2 regions of the Bradyrhizobium sp. Kon37 genome follow, and region 2 is predicted to be linked to the other one. Evidence: riboswitches for the same ligand, from Rfam matches in the RefSeq annotation. Region 2 holds a riboswitch; the other holds the start of a gene.
The links. A riboswitch is a leader RNA that binds a small molecule or an ion and turns the genes downstream of it on or off. The one in region 2 is predicted to bind S-adenosylmethionine.

Region 1: linked by a shared signal. The riboswitch ahead of AC0L3J_RS01400 (O-succinylhomoserine sulfhydrylase) and the one ahead of metX (homoserine O-acetyltransferase MetX) in region 2 are both predicted to bind S-adenosylmethionine.

Annotation. Positions count from the first base shown of each region.
Region 1 is NZ_JBVVOY010000001.1:261,982-271,840, reverse strand. Features, by position in the region: gene AC0L3J_RS01405 (SGNH/GDSL hydrolase family protein) at 1-940, shown strand, start outside; gene AC0L3J_RS01400 (O-succinylhomoserine sulfhydrylase) at 1,064-2,260, opposite strand; SAM riboswitch at 2,331-2,410, opposite strand; gene AC0L3J_RS01395 (2'-deoxycytidine 5'-triphosphate deaminase) at 2,491-3,627, shown strand; gene AC0L3J_RS01390 (PAS domain-containing protein) at 3,733-4,143, shown strand; gene AC0L3J_RS01385 (hypothetical protein) at 4,267-5,319, shown strand; gene AC0L3J_RS01380 (MATE family efflux transporter) at 5,692-7,137, shown strand; gene AC0L3J_RS01375 (hypothetical protein) at 7,134-7,607, opposite strand; partial or broken gene AC0L3J_RS01370 (SRPBCC family protein) at 7,708-8,108, opposite strand; gene AC0L3J_RS01365 (VOC family protein) at 8,246-8,605, opposite strand; gene AC0L3J_RS01360 (helix-turn-helix transcriptional regulator) at 8,662-9,501, opposite strand; gene AC0L3J_RS01355 (methylated-DNA--[protein]-cysteine S-methyltransferase) at 9,511-9,859, opposite strand, start outside.
Region 2 is NZ_JBVVOY010000004.1:497,907-507,765, forward strand. Features, by position in the region: gene AC0L3J_RS13130 (MOSC domain-containing protein) at 40-828, shown strand; gene AC0L3J_RS13135 (TIGR02594 family protein) at 942-1,766, opposite strand; gene AC0L3J_RS13140 (alpha/beta fold hydrolase) at 1,967-2,830, shown strand; gene metW (methionine biosynthesis protein MetW) at 2,954-3,616, opposite strand; gene metX (homoserine O-acetyltransferase MetX) at 3,630-4,829, opposite strand; SAM riboswitch at 4,922-5,001, opposite strand; gene AC0L3J_RS13155 (chorismate mutase) at 5,206-6,054, shown strand; gene hisC (histidinol-phosphate transaminase) at 6,089-7,183, shown strand; gene AC0L3J_RS13165 (prephenate/arogenate dehydrogenase family protein) at 7,180-8,115, shown strand; gene AC0L3J_RS13170 (hypothetical protein) at 8,230-9,798, opposite strand; gene AC0L3J_RS13175 (hypothetical protein) at 9,827-9,859, opposite strand, start outside.

The DNA of each region.
Region 1 (9,859 bases), on a different contig from region 2:
AGCGCTGCTGCTGTTGCTGAGTCCGGCCTCGCAGTCGCACGCGCAGACGCAGGCCGCGCAGGCAACGCCGGCCCCGCAGCAGTCGGCTAATCCGGCTCCCGCTTCACCGTCCCAGACCGCTGTCGCAGCGACGTCCCCCGAGCAGCGCGGCATCACGGCGCGCGCCATCGACAAGGTGAAGCAGGTCGCGAAATCCGCCGGCGACGTCTTCAGCCGCGTGCCCTGCCTGTCGCCGAAGGGCGGCGCGAAGGCGATGGGCTCGCTGCCGCATGTCGCGGGCAAGCTCGTCGCCGGCCAGCCCGTCGTCATCGTCGCGTTCGGCTCGTCCTCGACCGCGGGATTCGGCGCGAGCTCGCCGGAGTTCAACTATCCCAATCGCCTTGCCGCGCAGCTGCACCGGCACTATCCGACCGCCGACATCACCGTCGTCAATGCCGGCGTCGGTGGCGAGGACGCGCCCGAGATGATGAAGCGCCTCCAGAAAGAGGTGATCGACGTGCATCCGGATCTGGTGATCTGGCAGGTCGGCACCAATGCGGTGCTGCGCAATCTCGATCCCGGCGATACCGCCAAGCTCGTCGAGGACGGCATCAGCCGCATCCAGGCTGCCGGCGGCACCGACGTCGTGCTGGTCGATCCGCAATATTCGCCCGCCGTCAACCAGCGCGCCGAGAGCGCCGGCAAGATGGTGAAGCTGCTCGGCAAGGTCGCCGAGCTCCGTCACGTCGGCATCTTTCCGCGCTTCGAGGTGATGCGCGACTGGCACGAGAAGCAATCGCTTCCGGTCGAGAGCTTCGTGATCGCCGACGGCCTGCACATGAACGATTGGGGTTACGCCTGCTTCGCCCAGCTCCTCGGCGACGACATCATCCGCTCCGTCGGCCAGATCAAGCTCGGCGTGAACGTGCCCGCGGACGTGCGGACGTACCGGCCGATGTGAGCATCGGTGCGTAGGGTGGGCAAAGGCGCGCTCTTCGCGCGCCGTGCCCACCATCTATCGGCACCGCCATCGTGAATGGTGGGCACGCTTCGCTTTGCCCACCCTACGATGTCGAATGCCTGGCTACGCCTTCTCCAGCGCCGCGGTCAGATCCTCGATCAGATCGTCCGCGTGCTCGAGCCCCGCCGAGAAGCGGATGAAGCCCTCGCTGATGCCCAGCGCGGCGCGGTCCTCCGGCTTCAAACGCTGATGCGTCGTGGTGGCCGGATGCGTGACGAGGCTCTTGGCGTCGCCGAGATTGTTCGAGATCTTGGCGAGCTTGAGCGCGTTGAGCACGCGGAACGCTGCCTGCTTGCCGCCCTTGACCTCGAGGCCGACCAGCGTCGAGCCACCGCGCATCTGCTTCTTCACCAATGCAGCCTGCGGATGATCGGCGCGGCCGGGAAACACCAGCCGCGAAATCTTCGGATGGCTCGCCAGCACGTCCGCAATGCGCGCGGCCGTCTCGGTCTGCGCGCGCACGCGCACGGCGAGCGTCTCCAGCCCCTTGAGCAGGACCCAGGCGTTGAACGGCGAGATCGACGGGCCGGTCTGGCGCATGAAATTGTGGATGTGCTCGGCGATGAACGCTTCCGAGGACAGGATGATGCCGCCGAGACAGCGGCCCTGGCCGTCGATATGCTTGGTCGCGGAATAGACCACGACGTCGGCGCCGAGCGCGAGCGGGCTCTGCCAGATCGGAGTGGCGAACACGTTGTCGACGACGAGCCGCGCTCCGCCGCTGTGTGCGATCTCGGCAATGCCGGGAATGTCGAGCACGTCGAGCGTCGGGTTGGTCGGGCTCTCCAGGAAGAGCGTCTTGGTGTTCGGCTTCATGGCGCGCTGCCACTGGTCGAGATCGAGACCGTCGACCAGCGTGGTCTCGATGCCGTAGCGCGGCAGCAAATCCTGCACGACGTAGAGACACGAGCCGAACAGCGCGCGCGAGGCCACGACGTGATCGCCGGCTTTGAGCGGCGCCAGGATCGCGGTCGTCACCGCGGCCATGCCGGTCGCCGCCGAACGTGCCGCTTCGGCGCCTTCGAGCTCGATCATGCGCCGCTCGAACATCGAGATGGTCGGATTGGAGTAGCGTGAATAGATGAAGCCGGGGTCCTCGCCCTTGAACCGCGCCTCGCACTCCTCGGCGCTGTTGTAGACGTAGCCCTGGGTCAGGAACAGCGACTCCGAGGTCTCGCCATATTGCGAGCGCAGGGTGCCGGAATGAACCAGGCGAGTTTCGGGACGGTAGTGGGCGGTTGGCGCCGGGGACTTCGACATAGGACCTCCTGAAGTGACCATCGGAAATGGTCACAAAAAAACCGGCCTGGAATATCTCCACGGGCCGGGATCACAGAGGTCCCCGGCCTGTTTAGCGACTTATTTAACGTGGCTGCAAGCCGGCCGGCTCAAATCACCACGGGATAAGTCATGCTCATATTCCGCAATGCCCTTTCCGTCAAGACGTCCATCGGATAGCCGTAAAACACTCATATTTCCCGCATGTCGGGATGTGTTTGATCCCTGATGAGGACCCCGGGTTGACGTTCACGGTCGCCGCCGACGCCAATGGTATCCTGCCCGACCGCATGATCGCGGCGATGGCGGAGGGCGGTCTCATCCTGCCCGCTTACGACTTCGTCGAAAGCCAGATCCAGCCGGCGAGCCTCGACCTTCGCCTCGGCGACATCGCCTATCGCGTTCGCGCCAGCTTCCTGCCGGGCCCCGGCGCCACTGTCGCCGAGCGCATCGACGAGTTGAAGCTGCACGAGTTCAGCCTCGCCGACGGCGCCGTGCTGGAGACGAACTGCGTCTACATCGTGCCGCTGCTCGAAAGCCTCGCGCTGCCGCCGGAGATCGTCGCGGCCGCCAACCCGAAAAGCTCGACCGGCCGGCTCGACGTTTTCACCCGCGTGATCGCCGACGGCACCCGCCGGTTCGACATGATCGGTGCCGGCTATCACGGTCCGCTCTATGCCGAGATCAGCCCGAAGACGTTCCCGGTGCTGGTCAGCGAGGGCTCGCGCCTGAGCCAGGTGCGCTTCCGCACCGGCGATGCCATCCTCAATATCGACGACCTCGAGGCGCTGCATGCGACCGAGCGTCTCGTCGATGTCGACGATGCCGATCTCACCGGCGGCGTCGCCGTCTCTGTTGATCTTTCCGGCGAAAAGAGCGGCGGCTTCGTCGGCTACCGCGCCAAGCGCCACACCGGCGTGATCGACGTCGATCGCCGCGCTGGCTATTCCGTCGAGGAGTTCTGGGAGCCGATCTCGGCCCGCCCCGACGGCAGCCTGATCCTCGATCCCGGCGAGTTCTATATCCTCGCGTCGAAAGAGGCCGTGCAAGTGCCGCCCGATTACGCCGCGGAGATGGTGCCGTTCGATCCGCTGGTCGGCGAGTTCCGCGTGCATTATGCCGGATTCTTCGATCCCGGCTTCGGCTATGCCGGCGCCGGCGGGCTGGGGTCGCGCGCCGTGCTCGAAGTGCGCTCGCGCGAGGTGCCGTTCATCCTCGAGCACGGCCAGATCGTCGGCCGCCTCGTCTACGAGAAGATGCTGGCCCGTCCCGACGCCATGTACGGCCAGCGCATCGGCTCCAACTACCAGGCCCAGGGCCTGAAGCTGAGCAAGCATTTCCGGGTGTAGCGATCATCCGTCGCCCGGATGGAGCGCAATCGTCATCCGGGAAAGTCTCACTTGTGGCACGATCCCGGCTTACGCTGTGCTCCATCCGGGCCACCAGGTGCTGACATGACCAATTCATCCCAACTGGACGCACATATTGTCGACGACGTTGCCGATGCGCTGATCTATTCGGATCGCTCCGGCACCATCATGCGCTGGAATCGCGCATCGTCCGCACTGTTCGGCTTCTCCGCGGACGAGGCGCTGGGCCAGAATCTCGACCTGATCATTCCCGAACATCTGCGCGCCGCGCACTGGAAGGGTTTCGAGGCCGCGCTAGCCAGCGGCGCGATGAAGCTTGCGGGCAAGCCGACACTGACCCGCGCGCTGCACAAGGACGGACGCAAGCTGTACATCGAGATGACCTTCGCGCTGGTGCGGGACGCCGCTGGAGTGGTGCAGGGATCGGTGGCGATGGCCCGCGACGTCACCGAGCGCGTCGAGCGCGAGCGGGCCGCCAAGGCTTCGCAAAATTAAGCCTGCGCAAAATTCGTGATGCGGAATTGGCGAGCCGGCGTGCAGGGCGCCCTGCATGCGGCTCAGCTTGTCCGTCGCCGGCTGCAGTGACACACTCGATCAAAACAACGATCGGGAGCGAACATGACCGCCGCATCTGACCCCGCGCAGGAAGCTCAATGGAAACGCTGGCGCGCGGTTGCCGATCTCTATCACGCCTATTTCACCGGTCTGATCCTCACCGTGGTCACGCGGCGCGGCACGGCGGATGCTGCCGAGTTCGTCTTCCGCGTATTCCGCCGCCAGCAGCAGGAGCGCTTCCTGCCGGGGCTGGAGAAGCTCGGGCTGAGCCATCTGCCGCCAGCAGTCGCCGCCGCGCAATATCACTACCTCTCGAACTGGATCGGCGGCGTGCACGTCGAATACATGCACGAGAGCGACCGCAAAGCCTGGATCCGCTATCCGCCGCCGCGCTGGATCTGGAAAGGCACTGCCATCTGCGGCGTGCCGGGCGAAGTCTCTCGCGCGATGCTGCGCGGCTGGCACGCCAACAACGGTGTGGCGCTCGGCGATACCAGATTGGGGTTCGTCTGCACCAAGCAGAGCGTCGACGGCCAGGACGGGCTCGAAGGCTACTATCACCAATATGACCAGCCGCTCGAGCTCGACCAGCGCCTCGTGTTCGCACGGCATCTCGAAGCGCCGCTGTTCGATGCAGCCGCGGCTCCGGCGTTGCCGGTCGCAAGCTGGCCGAGACCGCGACTGGAAAAAGCCTATCGCAATTACGCCATGGAATATGTCCGCACCGCCGCGCCCGTGATGGTGCAGCTGTTCGGTCCGGAGGATGCGGGCTATCTCCTGCATCTCACCGGCAAGCTGATCGGGATGCAATATTTTGATGAGGTCGCTGCGGCGCTGTCGATGGGCCGCGGCGGTGCGCGCGAATTCGCGGCGTTCCTCGGCGCGCTGTTGGCCGCGCAGGACGATGTGGCTGAGCCGACGCAATCCGAAGGCGCGTTCGAAATCCGTCAGCAGAGCTGGAAATTGATGGACGACGTCGCCGATCACCACCCCGCTTGCGCCAAAGTGCTGGCGGGGTTGTTCGAAGGGCTCGCGGCCGGATGCGGCCGGCACATCGGCGTGCAGCTGTCCCCGACATCGGGTGGCCGTCCGCCATTGCTCTGGACGATTGGGTAGACGACGGCGCCACGGCACCTTCACCTCGCCCCGCTTGCGGGGAGAGGTCGGATTGCATCGAAGATGCAATCCGGGTGAGGGGGAGTCTCCGCGAGGGCAGCTGTCACCGAATTTGCTGAAGCAGCCCCTCACCCCAACCCTCTCAGCGCGAGCGAAGCTCGTCGCGGCCCCGTAAGAACGGGGAGAGGGAAAAGAAAGAGGAGTCCAATTCCTCCACGAAATGCGCTGCCGCAGGGCACGCCTGCACCTGGCGCAGGAGGAATCGCTGCGTGTCGTGCTAACAAGCCTCTCGTTGCGCCCTGCGCGCGAACCAATTCATTGGCACACCCAAGCATTGCTGCGCCGCAAATGGCGCTTTCCCCCGGAGAGGACATGTCAGACATCGCCGAAATCCCGGTCGATGAACAGGAGCGTCCGCTGCCGCCGCCTCCGCGCCCCGTCAGGAGCGCGCTGATGGACGGGCCGATCCTGCGCACGCTGCTCGGACTTGCCTGGCCCAACGTGGTCGCGCTCTCGGCCGGCACCTGCACCGTGATCGCGGAGACCTCCTATATCGGACGTCTTGGCGTGGAAGCGCTGGCCGCGATGGCGCTGGTGTTTCCGACAGTGATCCTGACCATGACCATGTCGGGCGGTGCGATGGGCGGCGCGGTGGCCTCCGCCATCGCGCGCGCGCTCGGCGCCGGCGATCGCGAGCGTGCCGGGACGCTCGCCGCGCACGCGCTGCTGATCGGAATCAGCTTCGGCCTCGTCTTCATGCTGGGCATGCTGATCTTCGGGCCGCGCGTTCTGGAAATGCTCGGCGGTCGCGGCGATGTGCTGACGCATGCGATCGCCTACACCCAGGTGTTTTTCGGCGGCGCGGTGCTGCCCTGGCTGCTCAACACCATGGCCGGCGTCCTGCGCGGCACCGGCAACATGAAGCTGCCGTCGCTGTTGATCCTCAATTCCGCGGCCTGGCAGATCGTGCTCGGCGGCACGCTCGGCCTCGGGCTCGGTCCGGTGCCGCAATTCGGCATGCGCGGCGTGGCCGCCGGCGCGCTGATTGCGTATTGCATGAACATCGGCGTGATGGGCTGGTACCTGTTCTCCGGCCGCGCCCGCGTGACGCCGAAGCTGCGCGGACTTCGCATCCAATGGGCGATGTTTTTCGACATCCTCAAAGTCGGCGCCATCGCCTGCTTCTCGCCGCTGCAATCGGTGCTGACGATCTCGATCTTCACCCACCTGCTTGCGAAATTCGGCACCGCGATCCTCGCCGGCTATGGCATTGGTGCGCGGCTGGAATTCCTGCTGACCTCGATCGCGTTCTCGTTCGGCATCGCCTCGGTGCCGATGATCGGCATGGCGGTCGGCGCCGGCCGCATCGCCCGCGCGCGGCGCATCGCCTGGATCGCGGCGGCGAGCGCCTTCGTCGCCGTCGGTGCACCGGCGTGCCTGGTCGCAGCCTTCCCCGATCTCTGGGTCAACATCTTCACCGACAGCGCGACCGTGCGCGCCACCAGCCATCAATATTTGTCCACGGTGGCGCCGTTCTACGCCTTCATCGGCCTCGCCTCGACGATGTATTTCTCGTCGCAGGGCGCTGCGAAGGTGATCGGACCGGTGCTGGCGCAGACTGCGCGGCTGATCTACATCTCGGCGGTCGGCTGGTGGCTGTCGACACATGATGCCACCGCGCAAAGCTTCTTCTGGCTGGCGGCGAGCTCGATGGTCGTGCTCGGCCTGCTCTCGTGCTCCAGCGTGGTGCTGACGCGCTGGGGACCGCGCCAAACCAAACCTGCGATCAGGCCGGCTCTGTCGGCCGCTGCGGACTAGCGATGCCTGTGGCGGCGATGGCCGCCACTGCCGCCGACATTGGCGAGCCGCATCAGTTGCGGAATCATCGCCATCATGTCGCCGCCGCCCGTGCCGCCGATTCCGGTCGGCATGTAGCCGCCGCCGGCCGTCGGCGCGTAACCGCCGTAATTGGGCGCACCGAAACCGCCGCCGAGATTGCCGCCGCCGAGGCCGCCAATTCCGCCGCCGCCCATCATGCCACCAAGACCACCACCGCCATTCTCCATCATGCGGCTCATCATCGGGCCCATGGTCTGCATCATCATGCCGAAGCGGCGCTTGCCCATCTTGGCCTTCATCATCTCCAACATCGGCGCCATCTGGGTCATCATGTCCTCGCCGCCGGCACCGCCGCCGCCGAGGAACTGCGCCTTTGCCGGTCCGCTCGAAATCGAAAACATCAGCAGCACGGCGGCCGCCTGGCAGATCACCTTGTCCGCACCTCTCATGGCCTGCTCCTCGCGTGCGGGACGCCGCCGGGAGAGCGGAGCCAACCGGACGCACGCCGCCATGGTTAGTGCGGACGAGGGTTGAACTCCGTGAGAAAGATCACGCAGCTGCGGCCGGAAACGCTCGGTGTATGGCGGGACGGCGTCCTTGGTCTGTCCCTGCACATAGGACGCGAGCTCGTTCGGCAGCATGTCGATGATCCAGACCAGGCGGCATCTCCGCTCGCCCTCGGCGATCACCTGCACCGAGGCGCTGTAATGCTTCAGACGTTCGTTGTTGATCGCGTAGACCAGCCGCTGCCGCCCGTCGTCGCAATCGACCAGCACTTCGCGCGCCACCGATCCGTTGGCAAAGGTGACGACGCGCGCGTCGCCGTCGAGCGTGCAGGCCGTAACGAAGCCCGGCGCCAGCCGCCGATGCAACGCGCCGAAATCGCGCACCGCATCCCAGACGTCGTGAGCCGGGGCGGGGAGGGGAATGTCATTGTGTATGGAGGCCATTGGTAAGTATCCTTGATTTGCGACGGTGGTTGCCAAGCCGCCGTCATTGCGAGCGCAGCGAAGCAATCCAGAAATGATTCCGCGGAGGCAGTCTGGATTGCTTCGTCGCAAGGGCTCCTCGCAATGACGGAGCGTACTCACACACAGACTGCCTCGACATTGTTGCCGTCGGGATCGATCAAAAACGCCGCGTAGTAAGTCGGGCTGTAATCCTTGCGCGGGCCGGCGCCGCCATTGTCGCGGCCGCCGCTCTTCAAGCCTTCGCTATGGAATGCCTTGACCGAATCATGATCCCCCGCGCGAAACGCGATATGCGCGCCGTCGGCTTTGCGCCCTTTATTCAGGTGCAGCCACAGCGCCGGCTCGCCCTTCGGCCCGAAGCCGGCATAACCATCGCCGCTCGAGCACAGGACATAGCCGAGCGGCGCCAGCACCGCGGTGTAGAAGCGCGTGGCGGCATCGAGGTCGGCAACGCGCAATCCGATATGGTCGTACATGGTCGTCTCCATTGCCAAAGCGCGCCGCAATCGGCGCGCGCCGGAGACGAACCTAGTCAGTTGAGGGCAAGCTGCTCTTGGAGAATCTTGCGCTCTCCCTTCGAGGCCTGACGGAACTTGGTCGGCGATACGCCGGCGGCGCGGTGGAAGGTGCGGACGAAGTTGGAGAGATCGCCGAAGCCGACGTCATAGGCGATGTCGGTGACGGCGATGTCGTCGTCGGTCAGCAGCCGCGCCGCATGCCGAAGGCGCGAGCGCACCAGATATTGATGCGGGGTGACGCCGAGCACGGCGGAGAACAGCCGCAGGAAATGGAACGGGCTGAGCCCAGCCTGCCGCGCGGCCTGTTCGAGGTCGACCTCGGCATGCGAATTGGCGTCGATCCATAGCGCGGCTTCCACGGCGCGGCGGCGGTCGCGTGCGGTCGGTGTCGTTGGCTTGCGCGCCTTGCCCGAGACGACATCGACGAAGCGGCCGGCGAGGATCTGACCGACCTCGTCGAGACCGAGGTCGCTGTTGCCATCTGCTGCCGTCTGGGCGAGCTCGCCCAGCACCATCAGCTCGGGCAGCGGCGGGGTCGCGCCGACCTGCCAGACGTCGCGCCGGCCGCCGAGCGCGTCGACCAGGTCCTCGCTGAGGAAAAAGGACAGGCAGACGTCGCCGGCGACGTGCTCATGCGTGCAGGTGTATTCCTCGCCCGGCGCGCCGACCAGCATCGACCCCGCCACCAAATCGAAGAAGCCGGCGCGGCAATGACAGCCAAAGCTGCCGGCGCGGACATAGGCGATGGAATGGCCGGTGCGGCACTCCGCAAACGGGCTGTCGTCCGGTCCCGCGTCGCAGCGAAACTCGGAGACGGTCATCGAGGGCGTGGTCAGCAGCGTGGTTGCGTCCATCCCGCCTATCTAGGTGGGCGCTCGGGGCGGGGCAACGGGCAGCAGGACGTCGAACAGCGTCTTGCTGGCGATCGGATGGGCGCCCTCGAGCGACAGCAGCCGCCGCTTGGAGATCACGCCGCCATAGGGCGAGAGCCGGTCGGTGTAATTGCCGGCCTCCAGCACCCGGTGGCAGGGAACGATCAGCATGTAGGGATTTCTCGCGATCGCTTGGGCTACCGAATGCGCGGCGCCGGAGGCGCCCAGCGTCTTGGCGATCTCGTGATAGGTGCGCGTCTCCCCGCGCGGGATGGCGCAGGCGGCTTCATAGACCCGCCGGTTGAAACCGGGCACCCCGCTCGCGTCCAGGCTGACCTCG
Region 2 (9,859 bases):
GGGCCGAATCCCCTAAGTAGCGGCATGACCCCTAACGCAATGACAGCCAGCCAGACCGCCGAGATCACCGGCCTCTACCGTTATCCAATCAAGGGCCTGACGCCGGAGCCGCTGCCCCGCGTCTCCCTGCGAACCGGCCAGACCCTGCCCGCCGACCGCCGCTACGCCATCGAGAACGGCCCCAGCGGCTTCGATCCGGGCCAGCCGCAGTGGAAGCCGAAGATCCAGTTCCTGATGCTGGCGCGCAATGAGCGGCTGGCTTCGCTCAACAGCCGGTTCGAGGACGCGACCAACCGCCTGACCATCCGCAAGGACGGCCAGATCGTCGCCAGCGGCGATCTCGAGACCGCGGCCGGGCGCGCCGCCATCGAGGCCTATTTCAGCGAGAACTTTCAACCGGAGCTGAAGGGTCCGCCCAAAATCCTGTCCGGCCGCGACCACAGCTTTTCCGACGTCGCCCGCAAGGTCGTGTCCATCATCAATCTCGACAGCGTTCGCGCGCTCGAGACCATGCTCGGCGGCGCAGCCGTCCACCCGCTGCGCTTCCGGGCCAATCTCTACGTGAAGGGCTGGCCGGCCTGGTCGGAGCTCGACCTCGTCGGCCAGACGCTCGCGATCGGACAGGCCCGGCTGGAAGTGGTCAAGCGCATCAAGCGCTGCCCGGCCACCAATGTCGACCCTCAGACCGCCAGGCGCGATCTCGAAATCCCGACCACGCTCTCGAGCAATCTCGGCCACATGGACTGCGGCATCTATGCCGAGGTGATCGCCGACGGCGATATCGGCGTGGGCGACGCGGTTGCATTGGAAGAGCCGAGACTCGTCTGAGCTGCGGTAGGGTGGGCAAAGCGGTAGCGTGCCCACCATTCCAGCTTACGAACGTTGACGCACCGCTGGTGGGCACGGCGCTAACGCGCCTTTGCCCACCCTACGGGCCCTCCTCAATTCGGCATCACATACGCATAGATCCGGCCGCGCGAGATCGGCGCTTCGCGGACGCGGTTGCCGTTGTTGCCGGAGATCATGATCGGATTACCCTGCGCGTCGATGCCGGTGATGATGCCGACATGGCCACCCCGACCACCGCGCGACATCACTGCGATGGCGCCGACCTGCGGACCGGAGACGCGCGTGCCGTAATGCGCGAACGAATTCGCCATATCGGAGCCGGTGCCACGGTGACCGGTCTTCTCAAGCACCATGTTCATGAACCGCGCGCACCACAGGCTGCCGCGGCCGGTCGGATTGCCGCCGACATAGCGGCGTGCCTCGGACACGAGGCCCGATCCGCCACCGAAGCCGCCGCTGCTCGTGGCGCTATTGGCCAAGCCGCCGACATTCGCCTCAGTGGCCATCCCACCGCCACGCCTCGTGGCGATTCGACGGCTGGCGCGCGTGGTCATCCCACCGCTATCTCTGGTAACCATTCCAGCGTTGCCGCTCATAGCCATTCCACCGCCGCCGCTCATGGCCACTCCACCGCTGCCGCTCATGGCGATGCCGCCGCTATTGGCGTTCGGGTCATAGCTGGCGAAGGTGTTGCCGAAGCCGCTCGCCTGCAATTGCGCCGCGCCGCGCTCGAAGCGCGAACCGCGTGCATGCCGGTAATGATGATATCTGCTGGCGTGATGCGCGTAAGCGTGCCGCTCTGCGCTATGACGATGAGATCGTGCTGACGCCGGCGAGGTGAGCGCGGCCACCGCCGCGAAGAAAACAGCCAACGCGACGACACAGCGCGACAGGCGAGACGCAAACAACTCGAACATTCTTCATCCTTCGTTGACACCCCCACTTCCCCGTCGGCCCGTGCGGTGGCCGACATCCGCGGGCTGTATCAGTATCCTGATGTGGCGAGAACAAGACGCGGTCGCGGAGATTTTCGACGATGATTAATAAGTGTTAGGGTCGTATGCGCTCACCGCAGGACGGCATTCCAATGCCGCAGCCACCTCAGGGAGAAAACCGGATGCCTCACGCCCTCACGAAGGACAATTGTCGCCTCTATTTCGAAGAAGCAGGCACCGGCACGCCGATTATTTTTCTGCACGAATTCGCGGCCGACTACACCAATTGGGAGCCGCAGATGCGCTACTTTTCGCGCGGCCATCGCTGCATCACCTATTCCGCGCGCGGCTACACGCCATCGGACGTGCCTGATGGCGAGGTCTACGGCTACACGCATTTCTATACCGATGCGCTCGCGGTGCTCGATCATCTGAAGATCGACCGCGCGCACTTCGTCGGCCTCTCGATGGGCGCCTATTCGTCACTCCAGATCGGGCTCAACGCGCCCCAACGTGCGCTGTCGATGACGCTCGCCGGCGTCGGCTCGGGCTCGGAGATCGAGAACCTCGACGCATGGCGCCAGCAGTGCCGCGCCAACGCGGAGCAATTCGAGATGCTCGGCTCAGCCGAAGTCGCAAAAGTCACGCGCGAGGCGCCGAGCCGGATTCCCTTCCTGGTGAAGGACCCGCGCGGCCACGCCGATTTCTACGCTGCCCTGGCGCGGCACGACGCCAAGGGATCGGCGCGGACGATGCGCGGCTTCCAGGCGGGCCGTCCCTCGATCTTTACGATGACGGACGCGATCAGGGCCGCCACGACGCCGGCACTCATCATCTGCGGCGACGAGGACGATCCGTGCGTGGGCGCAAGCCTGTTCCTGAAGAAGCACCTGCCTGCGGCAGGGCTCGCCATGTTTCCGAAGTCCGGCCACGTGCTCAATCTCGAAGAGCCCGCGCTGTTCAACGAAACGGTGGAACGGTTCGTCACGCTGGTGGAAGCGGGAAGATGGCCAGCGCGCGATCCGAGGTCACTGGCGGCGCATTAGCGCGACGGCGTCACCACACGCTCCGTCGCGTAGCCCGGATGGAGCGAAAGCGTAATCCGGGGCGTTCGCGTCCGCGGATAGAATCCCGGATTGCGCTGCGCTCCATCCGGGCTACGGGCGGACCTACTTCCTGCCGCCTCGCGTCAGCAAGAACACGCCCTGCTCGCCGAACAGATTCCACACCCACCAGGGCATCCGCAGACGCAGCGGGCGGCCGTAGAGGTCGAGCGCCTCGGCACGTTCCATCTTGACGTCGATCGCGTCGCAGAGCTCGACGAAATCCTTGATGGTGCAGAAATGGATGTTGGCGGTGTCATACCAGCTTGCCGGCAGGTTCTCCGTGCGCGGCATGTGGCCGCCGATCAGGAGCTGGAGCCGCATCTTCCAGAAGCCGAAATTCGGGAACGACACGATGGCGCGGCGGCCGATGCGCAGCAAATTCTCCAGCACCACTTTCGGCTGCCGCGTTGCCTGCAACGTCTGCGACAGGATCACGTAGTCAAAGGCGTCATCCGGATAATTCACGAGGTCGGTGTCGGCATCGCCCTGCACCACCGCAAGACCCTTGGCGACGCAGCGGTTGACGCCCTCGCGCGACAGCTCGATGCCGCGGCCGTCGATGCCGCGGGTTTCCAGCAGCTGGAGCAGGTCGCCCTCGCCACACCCGACGTCGAGCACTTTCGAGCCCGGCTTGACCATCTCGGCCACCAGCACATGGTCGGCGCGAAAATCGCCGGGCTGCCCGGTCGCAAGGCCGCCGAGCGGCAGCGCTTCCTGTACAGACATGACTAGCCGTCCTTTAAGCTTTCTTGGCGGTGAGCCCGCGCGCCTTGCCTGCCGACTGCAAGAATGCACGGGCGATGTCGAAGAACTCGGGCACGTCGAGCAGGAACGCATCGTGACCGCGATCGGTCTCGATCTCGGCGAACGACACCCGCGCGCTCGACGCGTTCAGCGCGTGCACCAGCGCCCGCGATTCCGAGGTCGGGAACAGCCAGTCGCTGGTGAAGGAGACCACGCAGAACCGGGTCTGGATTCCCGCGAACGCCTTCGCCAGCACGCCGCCATGGTCGCCGGCGATGTCGAAATAGTCCATCGCGCGGGTCAGATAGAGATAGGAGTTGGCGTCGAAGCGTTCGACAAAGGACGAGCCCTGGTAGCGCAGATAGGACTCGACCTGGAAGTCGGCGTCGAACGAGAAGGTCGGCAGCTCGCGGTCCTGCATCCGCCGTCCGAATTTGCGATGCAGCGCGGCGTCGGAGAGATAGGTGATGTGCCCGGCCATGCGGGCGACGGCGAGGCCGCGATGCGGATGGGTGCCGTGATCAACGTAGCGTCCGCCATGCCATTCCGGATCGGCCATCACCGCCTGCCGGCCGAGTTCGTGGAAGGCGATATTCTGCGCCGAATGGCGCGTGCTGCATGCGGTCGGGAGCGCGGAGAAGACGCGATGCGGATAGGCCGCAGTCCATTGCAGCACCTGCATGCCGCCCATCGAGCCTCCGACGACGCAGAGCAGCGTATCGATGCCGAGGCGGTCGAGCAGCATGGCCTGGGCTCGCACCATGTCGGGGATGGTGATGATCGGAAAATCCAGGCCCCACACTTTGCCGGTCGCCGGATTGGTCGACGCGGGGCCGGTCGAGCCCATGCAGCCGCCGATGACGTTCGAGCAGATGATGAAATACTTGTTGGTGTCGAGCGGGCGGCCGGTCCCCACCATGATTTCCCACCAGCCCGGCTTGCCGGTCAGCGGGTGCACATTGGCGACGTGCTGGTCGAGCGTCAGCGCATGGCAGATCAGGATGGCGTTGGACCGCTCGGCATTGAGCTCGCCATAGGTCTGATATGCGATCTGGAACGGGGTGAGATCGACGCCGCAATCAAGCGGCAGCGGCTGGTCGGCACCGAAGCGTGCGACCTGGGAGCTCGGATGATCGACCTCGTGCGAGCGCTCGTCGGCGCTGATCGCGGGACTGGGAATTGACTTGATGCCCATCTCTGACCACTGACTCGTTTGCGATCGGGGGTCCGACCGCGACTGACATCAGGCCATGAAAAACCCGGCCTGAACGATAGGTTCGGCCGGGATCGAAAGGGTCCCCGGCCTGTTTAGCGAGTTTTTTAACGTGGCTGCAAGCCGGCCGGCTCAAATGACCACGGAACGGGTAAAAACTACCGTCTTGGACGGTTTTCGTCAAGTCGCGGCCCAGATCAACCAAATTCGCCTGTCGCGCCACGGGCGGAAAGGGCCCGATTTCCCTTTGCATTTCTCTTTGCTTTCGCAGCCCCGACTGCCTAATCAGGATATCCATCACAGCGGTGACGGCTCGACTGATCCGCAGTGGAACGCCTCTCAACAGCACCTCTCAGACATGTCCCAACGTCCGCCCGCGCCACCATCACTCCAGGAATTGCGCAAGGAGATCGACGCGATCGACGAGGGCATGCATCGCCTGCTGATGCAGCGCGGCGACATCATCGACCGCCTGATCCAGGTGAAGCAGACCCAGGAGGTCGGCTCGGCGTTCCGCCCGGCACGTGAGGCCTCCATGATGCGCGACCTCGTGCAGCGCCATCGCGGGATCCTGCCGCTCGACACGGTCGAGAGCATCTGGCGCGTCATCATCGCGACGTTCACTTATGTCCAGGCGCCGTTCTCGGTCCACGCCGACATCTCGGCGAGCGAGCCGGCCATGCGCGATTCCGCGCGATTCCATTTCGGCTTCACGGTGCCTTACGTCGCGCATTTCAGCGCGCAGGCGGCGGTCGAGGCCGTCGCGAAGTCCAAGGGCGATCTGGCGCTGGTCTCGGCGACCTCGAGCCGCACGCCGTGGTGGCTGTCGCTGGAAGAAGCCGGCGCGCCAAAGATCATCGCGCGGCTGCCCTTCGTCGAGCGCGCCGACCATCCGGCGGCGTTGCCGGTGTTCGCGGTCTCGCGCGTCGCCGACAGCGCCCTGGTGACGGAGGTCGAGACCTTCAGCGTCCGCGTCTCTGGGTGGAATGCGGAGGTCGCGCGCGCCCTGTCGCCGCTCGCCGAGATCGTGGCGGTGCCCGACACCGCCTTCGACGGCGCCGCGCTGCTGGTCTCTGTCACCGCGACGAGCAGCCTCGACAAAATCAAGGCAGCCCTGATCGAAGCGGGAGCCTCGGTGCGCTCCACGGCCCTCGTCGGCAGCCACGCAACGCGCTATACGGTGCCCCCGACCGGGTCGAAATCGTAAGTCGCGAACCGCTTAAGCCAGTCCGGAGTTGAAGATGTCCCGCCCCGTGCCGAATCCCGGCATTCTTGATATTGCGCCCTACACGCCCGGCAAGACTCCGGTGGCAGAGCCCGGCCGCAAGGTGTTCAAGCTTTCGGCCAACGAGACGCCGTTCGGGCCCTCGCCGAAGGCGATCGAGGCGTTCAAGAACGTGGCGGATCATCTGGAAGACTATCCGGAAGGGACCTCGCGCGTGCTGCGCGAAGCGATCGGGCGCACCTTCGGGCTCGACCCCAACCGCATCATCTGCGGCGCCGGCTCGGACGAGATCCTCAACCTGCTCGCCCACACCTATCTCAGCCACGGTGACGAGGCGATCTCGACCACGCACGGCTTCCTGGTCTACCCGATCGCAACCATGGCGGTCGGCGCGAAGAATGTCATCGCGGCCGAGAAGAACCTCACCTGCGATGTCGACGCCATCCTCAAGGCGGTGACGCCGAAGACAAAGCTGGTCTGGCTCGCCAACCCCAACAACCCGACCGGAACCTACGTGCCGTTCGACGAGGTCAAGCGCCTGCGCGCCGGCCTGCCCTCGCACGTGCTGCTGGTGCTGGACGCAGCCTATTGCGACTATGTCTCGCGCAACGATTACGAGATGGGGATCGAGCTGGTGGCGACCACCGAGAACACGGTCGTGACCCACACCTTCTCCAAGATCCATGGTCTCGCGGCACTGCGCATCGGCTGGATGTTCGGCCCCGAGCACATCATCGATGCGGTCAACCGCATCCGCGGTCCCTTCAACGTATCGACGCCGGCGATGTACGCCGCCGTTGCCGCGATCGAGGACACCGCGCACCAGGCCATGTCGAAGCAGTTCACCGAGACCTGGCGCAGCTGGCTCGCCGAGGAGATCGGCAAGCTCGGGCTGAAGGTGACGCCGAGCGTCGCCAATTTCGTGCTGATCCACTTCCCGACCGAGGGCAAGACTTCGGACGCAGCCGACGCCTTCCTCACCAAGCGCGGGCTGGTGCTGCGCGGCTTGAAGAACTACGGCCTGCCGCATTCGCTGCGCATGACCATCGGCACCGAGGAGGCCAACCGCCTCGTCGTCGAGGGCCTGCGCGACTTCATGGCCGGACGATGAGCGCGACCCCGCACTTCCAGCGCGTCGCGCTGATCGGCTTCGGCCTGATCGGCGGCTCGATCGCGCGCGCCGCGAAGCTCCAGGGCCTGGCTTCCGAGATCGTCACCACCGCGCGCTCGGAGAAGACGCGCGCACGCGTGATGGAGCTCGGCATCGTCGATCAGGTCGTGGCGACCAATGCAGAAGCCGTGAAGGACGCCGATCTCGTCATCCTCTGCATTCCCGTCGGCGCCTGCGGGCCGGTGGCGCAGGAGATCGCCGCGCATCTCAAGCCCGGCGCGATCATCTCCGACGTCGGCTCCGTCAAGGGCGCCATCGTCAGGGATATGGCGCCGCATCTGCCGAACGGCATCCATTTCGTGCCGGCGCACCCGGTCGCTGGCACCGAGCACTCGGGTCCGGACTCCGGCTTCGCCGAGCTCTTCATCAACCGCTGGTGCATCCTCACCCCGCCGGAGGGCGTTGATGCGGCTGCCACCGATCGCCTGCGTGCGTTCTGGGCCGCGATGGGCGCCAAGGTCGAAATCATGACGCCGGATCATCATGATCTCGTGCTCGCGATCACCAGCCATCTGCCGCATCTGATCGCCTACACCATCGTCGGCACCGCCGATGAGCTGGCGCAGGTGACGGAGTCCGAGGTCATCAAGTTCTCCGCCGGCGGCTTTCGCGACTTCACGCGCATCGCGGCATCCGATCCGACGATGTGGCGCGACGTCTTCCTCGCCAACAAGGAAGCCGTGCTGGAGATGCTCGGCACTTTCACCGAGGATCTGGCAAAGCTCACCCGCGCGATCCGCCGCGGCGACGGCGAGGCACTGTTCGACCACTTCACCCGCACCCGCGCCATCCGCCGCGGCATCGTCGAAATCGGCCAGGACTCGGCCGCACCCGACTTCGGCCGGCCACACGCGGCGCTGAAAAAGCCGTAGCGCTGAAGTAGCCCGGATGGAGCGCAAGCGTAATCCGGGACCTCCGCCGCTTGAGGCGAGATTCCCGGATTGCGCTTCGCTCCATCCAGGCTACGAGCCCGCGTGGCTCCGTGACTAGAACGGGTAGTACCGGATCTGCGTCATGACGACGTTGTCGTCCGTCCTCGGAGCGCCGCCGACGCCGGCGAACGCGACCCGCTGGGTGTAGGAATATTGCAGGCCGGCTTTGAGCGTACCGAAATTGCCCTGGTAGATGGTGTCGTAGATCCCGGCCGTGATCTGCCGGACCTCCCTGGTGTTGCCGTTGCAGGTCGCGGCGGGCGAGTTCTCGGTCAAGCAGCCGGTGTTGTTGTAGAGCGGATTGCCGTAGCCGAAGGGCACCGTTCCAACATTGGCGAAATTCGCCTTGGCTTTTTCCAGGCCCGCATAGGAATAGACATCGAGACTCGGCGTCGCGTGCCAGATCAGGCCGACGGCGGCCGCCGTGATCGTCAGCGGGAGGATGGTGCCGTCCTGCGCCACTGCCGCATCGGGGAACGGCGTTGCCGTGAAGCGGCCGAGCACGCCGTGCGAGCCATAGAGCTGAAGATCGAGGGTTTTCGGAATCAGCTCGGCGAAGATGTGACCGCCGAAGCTTGCGGTGTCATAGGTGTGATTGGCGTTGTTGAAGCGGTCGAACAGCTGGCGGTAGAGCGCCCACGCCTCGACATGCAACTTATTGGGCCCGAGCCTTGGGTCCCAGGCTGCCTTGACGGTGACGTCGGGCACCTGATTCAGACTGACATTGTTGAGGTTGTTGAAGAAGCTGCCGCCGGGACCGGTCAGGTTGACCTGAAGGTTCGGGTTCAGCACGCCCTGTGGTCCGATGGCGGGTGTGCCGACGGCCGGGACGTTGCCGCCGAAGAACGCTGTCTGGGCATTCTCGACCGAGGCAGCCAGCTTGAACTCCGGTCCGATTTCCTGCCAGACGCGCAGCCCGGGCTGCCGTGCCGCAAGAAATCCCGGAACGGATTCGAAGTCGATCACGCCGGGCGCGTCGACGCCACGAGGATCGATGCCGGACTTGGTCGGCGCGTTGAGCGACCAGGATTGCCCGGCAAGGAAGTGAAGACCGAGATCGCTGCGGTCCAGTTCCAGGCTAAGCTGCCGCATGCGCGGATTGAACGAGTTGGTCGCAACCGAGCTCGCCGTCTGAGCCGCACCTTCGAAATCGATCTCGCCATAACCCGCGAGGTGCGTGTCGGCATCGGCATTGCCTTCCGCCAAGACCGAGAACCTGCTCTGGCGCGCGGAGAAGCGTGTTTCCGGGATGTTGAAGTTGCGGCTCTGCTGATAGGGGATGAAGTTGTAGACCGAGCCGGTATCGGAGGCGAGATTGCGCGAGCGGTAGATGCCGGTGAGATCGACCCAGCCACCGAAGGTCAACGTCACCCCCTTGTAGCAGACCTTGCCGGCCGCACATGGATCGGCGGCGAGCGCCTTATAGCTTGCAGGTAACTGAACGGTTTTCGCCTGCGCTTCAACCTGTCGCGTCTTGCGCGCCTCGGAGTCCACACGCTGCTGGAGCTCCTTCAGTTTCGCCTTCAGCGACTGGATTTCGGTTGTGACATTGTCGTCGGCACGCGCCTGCCCTGAACAGGCAGCGAGAATACCCAGCATCAGCCCGCAATTGATGATCCGCACTTGAAGCTTCCTCCATTTGGGAAGCGGATTAGGTTCCGCGCGCCGTCTCCGGCGCATGCAT